Regions from separate parts of the Paenibacillus sp. FSL R5-0345 genome, predicted to be linked through region 1. Evidence: predicted binding sites of a transcription regulator. Region 1 holds the regulator's gene; the other holds the start of a gene.
The links. The regulator Rex, encoded in region 1, represses fermentation and respiration genes when NADH is low (regulators of the CRP and FNR family bind a similar motif). The targets are predictions, from matches to a motif close to TTGTGAAATATTTCACAA.

Region 1 (9,379 bases):
TTCAGTGGTAACCATTTCCAGCTTAGCAATGCCCAGCGAAGTTAATCCTGACTTCATCATCGTTTCCACAATATTCAGCGCCTGATCGAAATCAGCGCGTGAACCTGTGCTTCGTCCGCCATAATACATTTCTTCAGCCGCCGCTCCACCAAGTGCAATCATAATCTGATCTTCCAAATAATCTTTGGTGTACAAATACTGCTCTTGCTGAGGATTGTGCCGTACATATCCAAGGGCTTGCCCACGCGGAGTCAGTGTAACCTGACTGACGCTTCCAGGACGAAGGAGCTCTGCCATAATGGCATGTCCCAGTTCATGAATAGCGACCCTCTTTTTCTCTTCGTGATTGGTTTCTCGATCCGTTTTTTCACCCATCATTACCTTGTCAATCGCCATCGACAGATGCCGCTGCTCAACTTCCGTCAAGTCCTCACGCATCATATAAATCGCAGCCTCATTCATGACACTTTCCAGCTGAGCACCGGAGAAGCCATAAGCTTCTTCAGCAATTTTGTCGAGACTCACTTCTGGATGAAGAGGTTTATTCTTCGCATGCAATTCGAGAATCGATTTACGGCCCTTCTTGTCAGGCATGTCCACTTGAATATGACGGTCGAACCGTCCAGGACGTAGCAATGCCGAATCAAGCATCTCTTTCCGGTTTGTTGCAGCTACCAGCAGAATACGCGGTGTTTCGTTATTATAAATACCGTCCATCTCAGTCAACAGCTGATTCAAGGTCTGATCATATTCACGCTGCTGCCCGCCTTCACGTTTACCGCCAATTACGTCAATTTCATCAATGAAAATAATGGCACTCTGCTTGTTCTCCTTAACAGCGCGGTTACGGGCATCCTTGAACAAATCACGAATCCGACCGGCCCCGACACCCACATACATTTCAACAAATTCACTACCTGATGCAGCTACGAATACGGAGTTTGTATAATGTGCAGCCGCTCTGGCCATAAGGGTCTTACCTGTTCCTGGAGGACCAGTGAGCAGAATCCCTTTTAAAGGACGAATCCCAAATTTGCTGATCTCCTCATGACGGATCAAAAAATCGAGTGCTTCACGAAGCTCTTGCTTCGCATTGTCTTGCCCGCCAATTTCTTCAAAAGTTAGCTTCGAAGGTCCTTCCTTCTTGCGTTTTTTCCCAGCACCAGCATTCACCGTAAGACCGCCTCGCAAATGAGCAATTATAAGAAGTGCAGTAAGCATTCCAGCTGCTATAACAATTGGGAATATATTTATACCTAAAAAAGCCATGAAAATAAACAGTACAGGAATAAATCCGAGTAAAATTTCTTTAAGATACTTAGGCATTATTCCATACCCCCAAGGTCGCAGGTTTTCGCGGCAAAATAATAAATTTACTTTCTTTTCCAATGCTTAAACTAACATACACATTGTTGTCGTCGATTTCAGTAGATGCTATCACATCTTTATATTCCGAATGCTGCTCTTTTAATCTATCAAGTTCAGTAGGTATAAGAGTATATTTACGGCTCTCCATCGCTTCAGCTACAGAGAACAACGCTTTATCCCAGTAATCATCTAATAATTCATTTGAATTTTGATCCACATCGAGTTTAAGCTTACGTCCTTCAATCACTGACTTTCCTTCTTTAGATACATACGATACTAGATCACGTAAATTCGTGCCCGGCTGCAAATCAAGTTTCAAAGTGACCTCATCGCGGTTAATACTAATATGTGAATTATTTACTCCCTCATAACCGGATACAATCTTTTGGAGCGGTTCCTGTAAAGCAAACTGACGATATAAAAAGAATCCTCCGAACAATAGAGTAGCCGACAGTAGAGACGTTATCAGTACAGGTACAAGACGTAATTTCAAGAAACGTCCTCCTCTCAAAGATGACAAAATGTAAACAGAATGATTAATAAATCAAAGCTGTTAAGCGCTCATCAGAGCCTAACGTTCTCTTAATACTGTTCTAATTACAAACAGTAGTATATCACATGTGTATATACGAAAATGAAAAAAAGTGTGAAGATATTTAAAATTTTATTTTTTATTTTTTTCCAATTCATTAAATATATTGATTTATTTCAACGAAAAAAAAGAGCCGTTACTTGTCGTTAACAGGCTTATTTCCACATGTGTTTTTTAAATAAAAATATATAAAAACTACCTACTTAGTATATCACAAATAGTACATTACGAGTATATCAAAATAATCCATCATATTAACGAAAACAAGCGAACCATAAATGGTCCGCTTGTTTCTAGTATAGTACTCTTGTTTATTTTAGCGGCTGGGTAAACTATATCCTTCACCCATTCGAGCTCCATCTGAGAACCGATAAAATTGATAATAATACCGACCGCTTTGTTTATAAAAAAGCTGCCATGCATACTCTCCGTTATATACCCCCGGCAACAACCGCTCGATACTAACGTCCGGAAGATCAGCTTTAATTATGCTGCGTATTTTCGCTTCAGAGGTCCCTTTACTCAGTTCCTCAGCATATACTGCGTCGTTGCCTTCTGCAAACTTCCCGTCTACAGTAAAGCGTACCCATACCATTAACTCGGTCCCGGATTGATTCTTCCCTGTTAAGACCCAGTACACTGCATTTTCATCCCACACGGATTTCTGTGCTTTAGTTACCTCTGTCAGACCAGCGCTGGTTTTGGCGATATCCTTAGCAATATCTCGCTCGTTCCATTGATCTTTCATAATATAGGCATAGAACTGGATAAGTCCAAACAGAAGGAGCAGAATCAGAACTGACCCCAGGAGGATCCATTTTTTCCTTTTCTTCAAGGTGCAGCTCCCTTTCTAGTAATATATCTTTTTTGATTATATAACACACCCGTGTGTTTATCCAAAGTTTCATATTCATTCATATAAATTCTTATATTTACAGAAAAGGCCGTAACTTTTGCAAACGCAGAAAGTCACAGCCTTACAGTTAATTCTTATCATCTTAGACTACCGCTTGAGCAGCCCCTCAAAGGATTCTTGCGCCTTACGACGGATAGCTTCCTCATCTAACGTTACACATTGTCCATGTTTTACAACCTGTTTACCATTCACCCATACATGCTCAACATCCTTGGCACTGGCAGAGTATACAGCATGAGACAGCAAATCTGTGTGCGGTAGTAAATGCGGCTGGTCTATATCAATCGCGATAAAGTCAGCTTTCATGCCTACAGCGAGCCTGCCCACATCATTTAAAAAGATAGACTTCGCGCCATACTCTGTAGCCATACTCAGAGCTTCCGGAGCCGGTACAGCCGTAGGATCACCACTTACACCTTTATGGATAAGTGCTGCAAGACGCATCTCTTCAAACATATCCAAGTTATTATTACTTGCCGCGCCATCTGTACCCAACGACACCTTCACACCGGCCTTTAGAAGATCCGTAACACGAGCAACTCCACTAGCCAGTTTTAGATTACTTCCCGGGTTATGAGATACACCTACATTATGACGAGCCAGAATCTCGATCTCTTCATCATTCAAATGAACGCCATGAGCAACAATAGACGGACGTGTGAACATTCCAAGCTTCTCTAAATGAGCTACAGGCCGCAGTCCGTAATCCACTACATTCTGCTCCACTTCGCGTTTCGTTTCGGACATATGGGTATGCATCGGTAAATCCAAATCATGCGCCGCCTGTACAAACTTAACAAAGAAATCCGGCGGGCAAGTATATGGAGCGTGTGGCGAGATCATCGTTGTAATTCTACCGTCAGCCTTTCCATGCCAGTTCCGTGCAAAAGAAATCGCTTCCGCAAGCTTGTGATTCTGTACTTCCTCTGGACAAAGACCGATCACGCCTCTCATCAATACAGAACGGATACCTGACAATTCGACCACCTCAGCTACTCGATCCATATGATCATACATATCCAGGAAGGTTGTAGTGCCACCTTTCAGCATTTCCAGAACAGACAAGGAGGTTCCCCAGTACACATCTTCTCCGGTGAATTTCTCTTCCATCGGCCACATTTTTTCCTGAAGCCACACTTGAAGCGCTAAATCATCTCCATAACCACGAAGCAATGACATTGCGGCATGGCCGTGTGTGTTTACCAGACCAGGCATAAACAACAGACGACTGCCATCAACAACTTGCACACCTTCTTCCATCAAAGGCTCTTCTTTTCCTATGTAAGTGATCAAATCATCTTCAATAGTCATATATCCACTAAGAACAGGCTCATCCGTTCCCGGAATAAGAAAACGCCCGCCTTTGATAATCGTTTTACTACTCTTCATTTCCGCTTTCTTCCTTTCCGTCTTTCAAATAATAAGCAAGACTTTGCAAATCCGTTGTAAAATCGGCTGCATGAACCCGGATATTCGGTGGTGTTTTTAGAATCACTGGTGCAAAATTCAAAATCGCCTCAATGCCAGATTCAATAAGAATATCTGCTACATTCTGCGCTTCTGAGTCAGGTACAGTAATAATCCCAATTCGAATGCCTTGCTCACGAACTGTCTGACCTAGCTCTTCCATGGGTTGAACCGTAAGAGAGTTGATTTTCCGCCCTACCTTAGGTGCATAAGAATCAAATATAGCGGTAATCTTCATAGTATCTTTCAGATAAGCATTATAATTAGATAATGCATGTCCAAGGTTACCGGCACCTACTAATGCCACATTCAGCTGTTGGTCCAGCTTCAAAATATGACGGATTTTCTCAATAAGATAAGTTACGTCATACCCAATACCTTTTCTGCCGAAGTCTCCAAAATACGCTAAATCTTTACGGATTTGAGCGGGATTCAGATCAAGTTTTTGTCCTAATTCTTGCGAGGAAACGGTTAATATTTCACGTTTCTGAAGATCATTCAAGAAACGTAAGTACACAGGAAGTCTGCGAACAACGGCTTCTGATATTTTATCCGATTTCATAATTTACCTCCTAATTTAAGTACTATTCTGTTTGAATCCTATTAAAATTTCTGTACCTCGTCTCAATGAAGAGCGGTATTCTCTTATACCGCCCTTCATTGTGGAGTGATTAATTAAACAGAAGATGTCCTTCTTAAGAAACGCCTCCGTCTTCCAACCACTCTGCTATACGAGGAACCATTTGATCCGTAAGCATATGTTCCATTTTCGGGCCAGGCAACGAATAAAGGAAATACTTTCCATAATGAGATTCGATAACCCTAGTGTCATACACTATAACAATACCCCGATCCTGCGCTGTCCGTACCAGTCTTCCAAATCCTTGCTTGAAGCGGATAACTGCCTGAGGCACCGACAATTTCATAAACGGATTCTTCTTCTGGGCTTGTAATAACTCAGACTTCGCTTCCGCTAGAGGGTGATTAGGCGGTTGAAATGGAAGCCTCACGATGGCTAAGCATGTCAATGCCTCACCCGGAATATCTACTCCCTCCCAGAAGCTGCTAGTTCCAAGCAGAACTGAAGCAGCACTGTCCTGAAAGCGTCGAATCAGCTTACTGCGGCTTCCACCTTCCACGCCTTGACCTAGCACCGTGATTTCTTGTGAGGCTAGAGCTTCTTTCAGAGGATCGTAAACTTGGCGCAGCATCTTGTAAGAAGTAAACAGAACAAGCATCCGTCCGCGTGTCGTAATCGCCGCTTCTGCTAGTGACTGTACGAGCGTATCGACAAATCGGGCATCACCCACACTGCCCTTCACACTAGGGAAATCCCGTGGAATTACTAATAGTGCCTGCTCCCGATACTTAAAGGGAGAAGGAAGGAGAGATGTCATTAGACGCCCCTCTTCCGCAGCTTCATTAAGTCCGAGATTATCAATCATAAACTGGAATGATTTATCGACAGAAAGCGTCGCCGAGGTTAACACAATACTTTTCTTTTTGTGGAAGAACAGCTCTTTAAGCTGGGTACTAACATCAACAGGGACGGCATATAACTGTAGCGATTTGCTGCGATAATTTCCATTCGCCTCCAGCCAATATACTACATTCTCGTCGTTTAATCCCATAAAAAACCGTACTTGCTCACGTATAGAAGCTAAATCCTTAAATAAGCCGCTAATATCGGTTACTAAACTATCTGAAGAAGATTGACCTTCTTGATCACGCATCTCATTAAGCATCTTATCACCCTTACGGATAATTTCGCTTAATGTCAGATTTATAGTATTCTCCAAAGCAACCAATTCATCCCAATCTTTCGGTTTACGGGTAGGAAGTAACCGCATGACTAGCTGTCCAGCTTCTTCCGCCGCTGCATTGCTACGTTCCGGCAAGAGGCTAAATAGCTTGTCACTAAGTAGATCCCAGGTTTCTTTTACAGTAAGCAGATCTGGATAGATTCTATCGATAACTCCGCTCCATTCAGAAGCTTCCTCACTGCCTGATGACTGAAGCATTTGACGAAGCGTTGGGAGTTGGCCGTTACGACTATCCTTGTATAATCGGGACAGCGTGTGAGCCACCGTGAAATGCTTCATATGCATACCTAAATGCTTGCCAGCCACGTCCTCCAGATGATGGGCCTCATCAATAACAAGATGTTCATAGGCCGGGAGTAGCTGGTGCCCAGCCTTAACATCTGCGAAAAGCTTAGAATGGTTCGTAATAACCACGTCAGCAATACCCGCTTCATGTTTTGCCCGATGGTAATAACATTTGCGGAACCAAGGACAGGAGCGACCGAGACAAGAATCGGTATCGCTTGCTACCGTCTCCCAGAAATCTCCGCCACGACCGCTTAAATTGAGCTCTTCGTCATCCCCTGATTCACTTTGTGTCAGCCAAACGATCATCTGAGCCGCAGTAAGTGCATCTTCCCTTGGACTTATAAAGTCTTTTTTATTAATTTTATGTTCAAACTTACGAAGACACAAATAATGCCCTCTGCCTTTAAAAATCGCAGCTTTAAATGGAAATGGAACTACCTGTGTTAACAAAGGAATATCACGCTCACGCAATTGATCCTGCAGATTAATGGTATGAGTGCTGACCATAACTTTCTCATTAGTACGAACACTTTGGTATATGGCAGGCAACAAATAACCAAGCGATTTGCCGGTTCCTGTCCCTGCTTCGATCAATAGATGTTTGTCTTCGGCAAGTGCCGTAATCACCTCATTGATCATAATATCCTGAGCTTCTCGGCTTTCATACTGTGGCAAAGTGTCTTTAAGCCGTTTAGTTACTTCATCCATATAATCTGTAAATGATAAATTCTGTAGCGGATTCTCAGCATGCTCGTCACGAGGTGGAGCTAGTTCATTCCAATCCCCTACTGCAAGCGCTAATTGACGATAGAAAGTCAGATCACCTTCGGGTTGAAGCGTCTCCGCTTCCCGTTCACGCAGCAGACCATCAAAATACCAACCTAAATCACTATCTTCTTCGGTAAACAGCTCACATAGTCGCTGGATGGTGAGTAACGGTAAACTGTAAAGCTCCTCCAGACATTTCAACAAGACAAGAGCTGTCGCCAGTGCATCACTATCTGCCTGATGCGGACGATCATGTGTCACTCCAAAATGTGCACTAACTGACCCTAGTTGATAGGATGTTAGGGAAGGAAAGCAGATTTTTAGAAAATCAATCGTATCTAAAATCCGCCCTTGAAATGGTAAATACCCACATCGATCTAAAGCATTTTGCAAAAAATGGAAGTCGAATGCGACATTATGCCCTACAAGCACAACATCATCCAAGAGTGGAACAAGCTCCATCATCATCTCATCCAGCTCAGGCGCATCCTTTACATCATCGTCGGTAATCCCCGTCAGACCAGTTATAAAAGGAGGTATCGGCGTTCCGGGCTTGACGTAGGAACCATATACCCGGGAGATGGACCGGTCTTCTTCTATAATTGCAAGGCCAACCTGGATAATTTCACCCACGGATTGGGTTCCCGTTGTTTCAAAATCAAGCACGGCAAATTTCATTATAATTCTATTCCCTTTCAATTGAGACTCTTAATCAGCATAACAGAAGTTGCGAAAAAAGGCGATGCACACCACTGGTTCAGGGGATGCATCGCTTGAATGAAAATGCGGAATAATAAACCGTAAACGTAATAATTTACAATAATGAAACAAGCTGATTTCCGAAATGAAGCTTTCCTCCACGGCGGCGGCAAACCTCCAAATTAACCGTTGGTTCAGGAAGTGCAGGGTCAAGCTGCAACGAGAGGCCAAACAGCTCCTGCGCTTCATTGAAGCGTTCCTGTGAAGCCCGGATGCAGCCTAAAGCATTATAAACCATTGCTTTCAGCTTGGTTTCCCGTATCAAACCGAGCATATGGTTCAAATGACTCCACGCTGCTTCCCCATCCCCTTCCTGAAGGTAAGAGATGGCTAAATATAAGCGAGCAGCCAAACTATCCGGATATTGCGCAATAACTTCCTTAAACTGCTCAATACATTTTCCATACATCAGCAGCTTATAATACCCCTGGCCTCTAACAAAAGTATCCATGCAGAGCTCGGGTGCTTCCTGCTCTGGCATGTCCTCTTCAACCACAGTCGTAAAATCTACACTTTCACGAAAGTGACTTAGCTTCTCTGCAAAGGCCAGCCATTCATCCATTACTTTATCGCTTAGTCGGTGCAGCATATTATAATTGCATAAAAGCTCATTCCGGCGGGCACCCTCCGCTGTAGGGTAATCTGTAACGATCTCCTGAAGCACCTTGTTCATTTCAGCAAACAAATGTTGAAACATGGGCTATCCCCCTTTACTGAAGATGAAATCAGTTCAGCTTGCCTGACTTCATTTTCTGCGAGAACGGGGTCTTTCATCCCTGCCATTCATTACATGGCGTAAGTCCATTATTTAAGCGATTGTAGCATGCAATTCATGATCAGCCAGCTTGACGGGTCTGTTGTTCTCATCCACGAATACCACTGTTGGCTTATGCGACTCCAGTTCTTCCGAAGACAACATCGCATATGAAATAATAATTACTGTATCTCCTGGTTGAACAAGACGGGCGGCTGCACCATTCAGACAGATCACACCACTTCCGCGAGGTCCAGGAATAACATACGTTTCTAACCGTGAACCATTATTGTTATCCACGATCTGTACTTTTTCATTTTCAAGAATATCTGCCGCTTCCATTAAGTTCTCATCAATGGTAATACTACCCACATAATTCAAGTTCGCTTCTGTCACCGTAGCGCGGTGAATTTTGGATTTCATCATATGTCTAAACAAGAGCGGCAACCTCCTTTGGAATAAATACATTATTGTCAATTAAGCGTGTTCTGCCAAACTTCACAGCAAGCGCTATAATAATTTCCCCTTCTACATCCGTTATTAAAGCTTCGTGGTCTAAACTTTCCAGATTAGGGAATGTCAGTATTTCCGCATAATCAATGACCGCCAAAGGAGAGCTGGAAATAACCGATGTCAACAATTCC
Region 2 (9,379 bases), 3.0 Mb from region 1:
TAATCATTTACTTTATTAATTGTTTCTTTCAAATTGTTCACGTCAATTTTGAAGAAATCAGCCGCCTCTTCAATCGTATCGGCTTTAAAGAGCAAGCCTTGTTTAACGAGTTGATCGTATTCGTCTTGATGAACTTCGATCGTTTTACCGATATCCTCAATGCCTTGATTCCATAATTGATACGTATATCCGCCCGTTTGGGCAAGGATTGCTTTAGAAATAACGTCACGACGTTCTAATTCCTCAACGAAACGCTTGCCTTCTTGGTTAATCAGGATCGCACCATCGAAACGGGAATCTGCAACCAGGGAAATAACACCTGTCTCAGGATTACAGATTGGATACGTTTGAATATTCTCCATGTTTGTTAGCTTGGCGCCAATCGTTTCTGCCATAACGATACCGTCACCTGTAGATCCTGGTGTGTCGGTAGACATATATTTTTCATCCATTTTAGGATTATACTTTTTACGCATCTCTACATTGGATCCAAAACCACCGGTAGCGATGATGACGCCTTTGTTCGCATGGAATGTGATCTTGTCGCCAGTACCCGAAGTCGCAGTTACACCGGTTACTTTGCCACTTTCGTCCTTGAGCAAGGTTTCAGCTTTCATATTCGTTTTGATCGTGATTCGGTCAGCGTCTGTTTTGGCTTTTAACTTGGTAATTAATTCAGCACCTGTATGACCTACAGGAATCAACGCACGTTTTCTGGAATGGCCTCCAAATTGGAACAGATGATCAGGTAAGAACTCTACCTTGATATCATCGCGCAGCCATTCGGCAGATGCTAGTGCATTGTCGGCAAGAATACGAACCATCTTAGGATCCCCGAGGTTGTCTCCGCCTTTCATCGTATCATCATAGAACAAGTCAGCCGTGTCATCAGTGATGCCAAGAGCACGTTCAACCCAGTTGTCCGGTGCATTCATCTCACCACCGGAGATCAATGTGTTGCCGCCAACAGCTGGCATTTTCTCGAGCAGAACTACATTAGCTCCAGCGCTGTTCGCTTCGATAGCCGCACTAAAACCAGCACCCCCGGCACCGATGACGACAACATCATAGGTTTGCTCGGCTTCTTCTTTATCTTTGCTTCCACTGACTGCAGCGCCAGCGACAAGAGTAAGTCCAGACTTCGTAATTGCATCTTGAATGGCTTCGAGATATCCTTTGCTTGTAGCCGTAGATCCGCTAATGGCATCAACTTTTGCACTGTTAGTTGTCATGACATCTTGCTTGAGCTGCGTATAAACAGGCTCTGCAAGTACTTCATTTTCCTTGTGCTCTGTTACCTTAATGTCAGTGATCTTGTTATCTAATAAGGAAACTTGTACTTTAATATCGCCATGTTTACCTTGCCCGACTCCTTCAAAGACTTGAACTCCGTTTGCATCTGCAGCCGGTGCTGCCTCTTTACCGCCGCAGGCAGCAAGCGTGAACATAAGACTGAGGACTAGTAGAATAGATAACAGCTTTTTCGTGTGAGTTCGCATAATATCTCCTTCATTCTGTTGTGGATTGGTTACATACATTAGGGAGAGAAAGATTTGCTAGGCAAATCCTTTGTCTCTAGCCTAGACATGAATGTTATTTCATGTGAAAATATGCACAAGACCTATTATAGATTTAGTACAGCATTATGTATTTGCACAGATTAGCGTTTTTTTGTCTTTTTCGGGCATGTAAGAAACGGATATTGTGAAGGGCTATGATTACAATGAGATCAATTCACTTAAAAATTACGTTAATTGCAGGAAGCTGCTTCTTGCTGCTGTTCATTGCATTACTTGTAACAATATATTTGGAGATGAACCATACGGTTGTCCCTTTGAATAAGAACTTAACGCAGCAAGTGGTTAATGCACGCAGCGACCAGATCGATTATTGGTTTAATCAGCGCATCGGTGAGATAGACATGCTTGCTTCTCTAGCTTCGGACCATCATTGGACACGAGATGAATTGCTGCAAGAGATCGATAAGTTCGAGGCGAAGAAGCAAGTAGAGTACGAATCCATACGAGTGGTGGATATTCACGGAAATTCCTGGTCAGCAAAGGACAAGCCTTTTTCGATACTAAACCGACCCTACTATCGAAAACTGCTGAATTCAGATTCCAATTATGTGGTGAGCAATCCGATCGTATCCAAAGCGAATGCAGCCGAAATCGTCGTCATTCTCTATCGCTTGAATCCATCAGTGAATGATGAGGTAGCTTATATTGCCGCAGCCGTCTCCGTTAAGAAGATGAAGGAGATTGCTCAAGATGTAATGCTATATGACCAGTCAGGCCAGCTTATCATCGATTGCAGAGAGCTGGGGGAAGGAGATGGAGCGGAGGATGCAGCAGATAAGAAGAACATGAGTGTATTTGAGGCTCCAATTCAAAATGTGGAAGGCTGGAAGCTCGTACTCGAAGTACCGAATTCAAGTCTATCGCTAGCGGTGATCAAAACACAGCGGACCGCATTGCTGGTAGGCGTTCTTATCGGTAGTGCGTTTATTGTCTTTCTGATGCTGCTTGCTTCTTCCATTATTCGTCCAATTCAGTCGCTTCGCCAGGTAATGGAAAATGTGCAGAACGGCAACCAAACCATACGAGCAGATGTTACGCGCTCGGATGAGATCGGCGATCTTGGGCGAAGCTTCAATGACATGCTTGTTCAATTATACGCTGTGGAGCAGGACCGAAAGGAGATGGAACTCAGACTGATTCATGAGCAGATCAAGCCGCACTTTTTATATAACACATTGGATACGATCCAGTGGATGGCAATGGAACATGGAGCAGACAATGTGGTGGAGATGGTGGAAGCGCTTAGCGCGTATTTCCGATTAGGGCTTGGCACAGGCAGTCCCTACATTCTGCTTGATCAAGAGTTGTACCATGTCGAGAGTTATCTTCATATTCAAGGCGTGCGATATGAGGAGATTCTGGACTACGAGCTTCGATATGATGAAAAGCTTGCTCAGTGCCAAGTCGTTCGCTTCATGCTGCAGCCGTTGGTGGAAAATGCGATTTATCACGGGATTAAGCCACTTGGGGATCAAAAATGCAAAATTTCGATTACAGCATATAAACAGGTCGATTATTTGGTCATTAAGGTTGAAAATAATGGGGTTATGATTCCTGAAGAGAAGCTTGAACAGATGAATCAAGCCCTTCTTGATGATAAATATGATCGTTCTGCCACAGGCTTTGGGCTATACAGTGTAAACCATCGCATTCGACTAGCTTACGGGGTGCCATATGGCCTTGCAGTGAAGAGCGAAGATGGAATTACCGTTATGGTCATTCGAATACCTTTGGACGGGGAGTGGAATGAAGATGTGGAAGATTGTCATCGTCGATGATGAAACGATCATTCGCAAAGGCTTGCGACAATACATTGAGGAGAGTTCGTATCTTTTTGAAGTTGCAGGAGAAGCGAAAAGTGCAAACGAAGCATTGAATATGGTGGAGGAAGCCCCACCACATGTATGTCTTGTGGACATCAACATGCCGAATATGAATGGGCTCGATCTTATAAATATATTGCGCGAACGCTGCCCGTCGGTTCTGGTTGTCATCATCAGCGGCTACGATAACTTTGAATATGCGCGTCAAGCCGTGCAACTGCAAGCATTCGATTATGTATTAAAACCTGTGCCGAAGAGTGATCTGAACAAGCTGCTTCATCGGATCGATGAGCATCTTCAAGCAAAATATCCCTTGCATTCACATGAAAGCAGGGTGGATAAGGAGCTGGGGCTTCCCGGGTATACAGGGGATGGAACAGTGCTTATCCAAAAAGTGACCGAGTATATTGACAGTCATTATCAGGATCCGGAGCTGTCTATTACTCGAGTAGCAGCGCTATTTCATATCAACCAAACCTATCTTAGCAAGCGTATGAAGCAAGAAATCGGTGCTTCATTCCTTGACTATGTCACCGAGCTTCGGATATCGAAGGCGAAGGAGATTCTGGATGACGTAATGCCGAATATCAAAATCGGGGATCTGGCCGTGAAGGTAGGGTATAAGAGCCAGTACTATTTTAGTCGTGTGTTCAAAAATAGAGTCGGCTCAAGCCCCTTAGAGTACAAAAAGCATCCGTTCGGTTATGGATAGGGCATCAAGTTAGTAGAACGCCGCAGCAATTAGGCGCCACCATATATAAACACGACGCAACCTCGAGAGGGTTGCGTTTTTTATTTGGAGGATTGCTTAGAGGACAGTTGAAGGCCTTCATGTCAACAAGTGTATACCCGATGTCATTAATTATCTATTTGAAAGAAGGGCCACTTTTCATAATGTTACTATAAGGACATTGACATATGTTATAAGCTTCTATGGCGTGTCGGAATCTCGGAAGGGAGGAAAGAGCATCGAGGTAAGCTGAAATGGAAGCGCATACCATTTAGGAGATTGATGTTTCTTGACTCAAGAATCAGAAGGGAGTTCGTACGATATGAAGAGGAGTAGACAATGGGTAGCTCTCGTCATGGTTGCGATCATGATCGTAACGATGATGCCGATCGCGCAAGCGGAAGAGGCGCTGCCGCCTACACAGACAGAGGAACAGACACCAGTGAACCCGCCGGGCGAAGCCGATCCGGTCGAGGTGACGAATCCATCAGACCTACCGGGAGCGGGTACGGAGGGTGTTATTGCGTCAGTGTATGGGGCGGTTTATCACAATCTTGCAGCGGGCTTATCTTATGAGTGGTCGCAAGAGCCGGAAGCTTCAAATCCGGATGAAGGCAACAAACTTACGGATGGTATATATGGGGCAAGCAATAGATCCGACGTAGCATGGGCTGGACATCATTTGGGTAAGACACGCGAAGTTGTGTTTGATTTGGGGGCGAAGAAATCACTCACGGGTATTAAAGCCAATTTCCTCGAAGATTGGCCAACGAACAATGTACTCGTGCCACTCACGGTATCGATGTACGTCTCCGATGACAAGGTGAACTGGGGACTGCTCAAAGACAATGCCACGCAGAAGCTGTGGAATGATGGTAAATACACGGAGACCTATGTGTGGGATGGCAACAAGGACGGTATTAAAGCGATCGGCCCAGATGCGAAAATCGCGTATGCTCGGTACGTGAAAGTAACATTCACAATGCATACGCGTGCAATGACCTTCGTGGATGAGATTGAAATCCTCGGTGAAGAGGGCAAAGTTGCCGGAGCCGTAACTGTTCCAACGCATACGCCGAAATTCTTGGCGGCAGGCGAAGCGACAGCGGGTATAGAGCATCTTGGACTTTTGTATAACGGGCAATATGCGAATGACTTAGGCATCTGGACAAAAGAACGGATCATTCCGAACATTAGTTATGTCGATAAGGACGGCAAGATTAAGGATCGACTCTTCGACGGCGTCCTGTATCTTGGCATTAACTCTCCAAATCCAGGTCGTGATTTCGGCGGGCGGGCTTATCTGGAAGATTGGCAATGGTATCTGGATAAGACCTTTGCGGTAGGCGGTGATATGGATGCGTTAAACGCAGCGGCTAAGGAAGTATCCGATGCGCTGAACGAGTCTGGCGTGAAGGAAAAGGTTGTCCTCATGATTCCGGATCCAGGTGAATCGATCACTAATTTCGGAGCTATTGAACAAGGTGGAGAATCGCTGAACTTCAATGATTCCGTTGGCAAAGAGAAAGCCCTTGCGAACCGTGAAAAAGCAGTTCAATGGTGGCTGCAGCAAGTCAAATCGAGATGGGAAGCAAAAGGTTACGCTAACCTCGAGCTTGTAGGTATGTACTGGTTCGAAGAGCAAATCAGCACAAGCCAATCCGGACCGGATCTGATCCGTTCGGTGAGCAGCACCCTGCATGACATGCAAATTAGCGGCAAGGACCTGAAGTTCTTCTGGATTCCGCACTTCTTCGCTTATAAAGCGTTCATGTGGAAGGATGTCGGCTTCGATGCGGTGACGATCCAACCGAACTACTTCTTCGAGCCGACGGATATCGAACGCTTGGAGGATTCTGCGAATCTGGCGAAGCAGTATGGCATGTCCAATGAACTCGAGTTCGATGATCGGATGTTGACGGACGGCGTGTTCCGCGAGCGGTATATCGATTACTTGAACAGCGGTGCGAAGACAGGGCTTATGAAGGATGGCTTCAAATCGTATTACCAAGGCAACAATGCAGTCTATAACACCGCGGTAAGTAAAGATCCAGCGACACGCGTTCTTTACGACTGGCTATATCAATTTGTTAAAGGAACGTATCAGGTCAACGAGGCTCCGCCTTCCGAGGTAGACGTGCAGATAAACGGCAAGCCGTTCCAGAGCGGGATGAAGCTGCCCGATTCAGAATCCGTATCCTTTACATGGAAGCTTAGAACGGATGATGGTCTGACGAAAGTGACGGCTACGTATGACGGCAAGCCTTATACAGCGGGTACCGTTATTCCGCTTGCAGGCAAGCTTGGCAAGCATGAGCTTAACATTACCGTTACGGCGGGGCGTATGGTGACAAAGTCATATGTTATCGAAGCAACGACGAATGCATCTGGTATGAAAGCGTTAGTCGACCGCTTCGAACAAGCGAAGCAATTTACGAATTCTGCAACGGTGCGTTCTTTGAACAACTATTTGGAAATGATGAAGCGCTATGAAGGGAAAGATGAAGTGCAAGTCACCAAGTATCTCCAAGGCTTTAACGCAAAGCTGGATGAATTCAAGAAAGCGGGTACGATAAAAGATGAGGCGTACAATACGCTGAAGGAAAGCGTCTATTACCTAATAGGCAATTTGGCGCAGAATAAAACGGTAGAAGCTTCGTCGACCGAAGGCAATAATGCGAATTATGCACCGGCTAAAGCCGTCGATGGATTCCCTGCTTCAAGATGGGCGAGCGAATACGTGGACAATACTTGGTTCCTGGTCGATCTCGATGAAGTGAAGGAAATGGATACGGTTCGAATCGATTGGGAATATGCTCGTGCTGATAAATACAAACTTCTTGTGTCGAACGATAAGCAGAACTGGATCAATGTCATGCCAAATGACGGAATTATTACCGCACATGATGGCAAAGAAACGATTCAGTTCAACCCGGTCAAGGCAAGATACATGAAGTTACAAGGCATAAAAAGAGCAACCGATTACGGATATTCCATCTACGAGTTTGGTGTCTATAACCTCTCGAGCGCTGTAGACGTGAAGGGCATTGAGGGCATACAAGTAAAGGTTGACGAGGAAGCGAAAAAAGTAACGATTGATGGATTGCTGATGAATGGCGTCCTTACAAATGTGAAGTTGAAGGTGCTTGATCCAAAAGGCAAGGTTCATCTTGAAGATGAGACGAAGAGTACAGTCGCGGGAAGCTTCCAATTCACATTCAAACTTACAGGTAATTTAAAGGGAACCAATGAGGCGTATCTATCGACTGGCTATATGAGTGAGCCTGTAAAAGTGACCTTTGAATACTCAAAAGAAAACCCGGGTAAAGGTCACGATAAGTAATGGAGAAATAATCCATCCAAGTAGCAATACGACCCGCGCTGAAACTTCCTGTACCGGTTATCGAATTATCTGTCCGAGGAAGACTTATAACCGAAGTGAAAATGTTTGAGGCGTAACATAACAAGCCGATTAGGTGCCAGACCACGGGGTCTATACCTAATCGGCTTGTTTCTATGTAGACGTGACAAATAGAGGATTAGATTATATCAAGATATTATTCAGGTTTTAGTGGGATTGTATTATGTATTGTATAATAGAACGACTGCCTCAACAGGTATTTATAACATAAAACATAGGAGGATACATGTCCTGGAGCAAATTGAAGCAACAACTGGAGAGTTTTCTCTGTCCTGCGTTATACGGCAGGGTTGAATATCGCGCAAGTAGTTACCGTTATTTACCTGATAAATCAGGGAATTGTTATATTTCGGTAGATAAAAAGAACGTACTTAATATGAATGATAGAACTAGCTCAATTAGATGGTATCAGACGGAGCAGGAGATTAAGAATGATTCAGATCTTCAAATTCCTATCAACCATGAAGACATTGAAGCGGTTAGAAAAGATAGTAAGGGGATCATCCCGGAGGATCGGCTAATAGTCATTGCAAGAAGCAGAAAAATATCAGAAGTTGCAAAGGAGCTTTTGTCAGCACAGACATCATTAAGTAAATCGAACTTTATTGTTATAGCTACTAAGTATTTATCTATTTCCATAGAGGAGAGCTTAGAAAGCGACGATATCTTATTGAATATTCTAGCTTTAGTGGACAGACGAGTTGGGAAAAAGCGAATTTTAAACATGAGCGAGAAGATGAAGTTAAAGCATCCAATTGTGCAATATTTTTATGAACTAAGGCGTAGTATATTATAACAATAAATAACTTCATTGAATATTCAAGAAACACTCTCTACAAAAATCCCTAATTCTACGCGACTTCTTCCCACCATAACAATAGCCATGATAATGAGAGGGATGTTCGCATATGGTGCATATGGAATCGGAGAGTGTCGCTCTACTGGTAAGGAAGGATACAGTGTTATGAAATCCTTATATTTATTGGACTTTACGGACAAGTATGAGGAAAAATCGTTATTGAAGAGATGGCATCATTGCCGTCTCTTTTTTGTTTCTTTGGTCACTTTTTTAGCATTGCTCTGACTCTGGTTCCCGCTATGGGATCCTACGATCACGAGCATGAAAGACTGCACGAAAATTAACGTTGATGCTTATGTTTAAGCCCTCTCTGCTCTGCTAGGTGACGGGAATCATAGACGTATTTGCGTGAGGTTGCTACGATGTTCCATGGAAATTAAGTGAAAGTGATCACAAGAAATTACAGAAGGAGTTATTTATCGTGAAAAGAATCGTAACACTGAGCACCCGCAAACTGATGGATACCGCAAAACACGGCGGATGCGGCGCATGCCAGACATCTTGCCAATCCGCTTGTAAAACTTCCTGCGGCGTTGCAAACCAGAAGTGTGAAAATGCAATGAACAGATAGGATTCGGAATTTTACCGCCCATTGCTCTGCTGATGGGCGGCTATTTTTAAGAAATGGACGCTTCCGCTACAGGATGGCAAAGCCGTTTCTACTTGTGTGCAAAAGGAGCTTGATTAGTAAGTATGATTCATCAATATAAACTAAACGGATACAATATCGTGCTCGATACCTATAGTGGCTCGGTGCATGTTGTTGATGACCTAGCATATGAAATTATAGCGGATTATGAGAAAACTTCTGCCGAAAAAATCGTGGCAACGCTGTTGGATAAATATAAAGATGATTCCAGCATTTCTGAGAGCGACATTCGAGAAACCATCGCGGATATCGAGGAACTTAAAAATGATGGACAGCTCTTTACAAAAGATGAGTATGAGAACCTCTCGCTCGATTTA

Region 2: R50345_RS03280 (flavocytochrome c) is a predicted target of Rex. The motif match lies at 1,601-1,618, and genes of this name have one in related genera.

The regions. Positions count from the first base shown of each region.
Region 1 covers NZ_CP009281.1:4,513,640-4,523,018, forward strand. The annotation lists gene R50345_RS20025 (AAA family ATPase) at 1-1,326, opposite strand, end outside; gene R50345_RS20030 (hypothetical protein) at 1,319-1,861, opposite strand; gene R50345_RS20035 (cell wall elongation regulator TseB-like domain-containing protein) at 2,277-2,708, opposite strand; gene R50345_RS20040 (amidohydrolase) at 2,964-4,265, opposite strand; gene R50345_RS20045 (redox-sensing transcriptional repressor Rex) at 4,255-4,905, opposite strand; gene dinG (ATP-dependent DNA helicase DinG) at 5,039-7,900, opposite strand; gene R50345_RS20055 (tetratricopeptide repeat protein) at 8,037-8,678, opposite strand; gene panD (aspartate 1-decarboxylase) at 8,790-9,173, opposite strand; gene panC (pantoate--beta-alanine ligase) at 9,166-9,379, opposite strand, start outside.
Region 2 covers NZ_CP009281.1:724,414-733,792, forward strand. The annotation lists gene R50345_RS03280 (flavocytochrome c) at 1-1,538, opposite strand, end outside; gene R50345_RS30075 (sensor histidine kinase) at 1,724-3,358, shown strand; gene R50345_RS03290 (response regulator transcription factor) at 3,333-4,115, shown strand; gene R50345_RS30080 (DUF4855 domain-containing protein) at 4,456-7,476, shown strand; gene R50345_RS03300 (SF0329 family protein) at 7,781-8,350, shown strand; gene scfA (six-cysteine ranthipeptide SCIFF) at 8,835-8,984, shown strand; gene scfB (thioether cross-link-forming SCIFF peptide maturase) at 9,107-9,379, shown strand, end outside.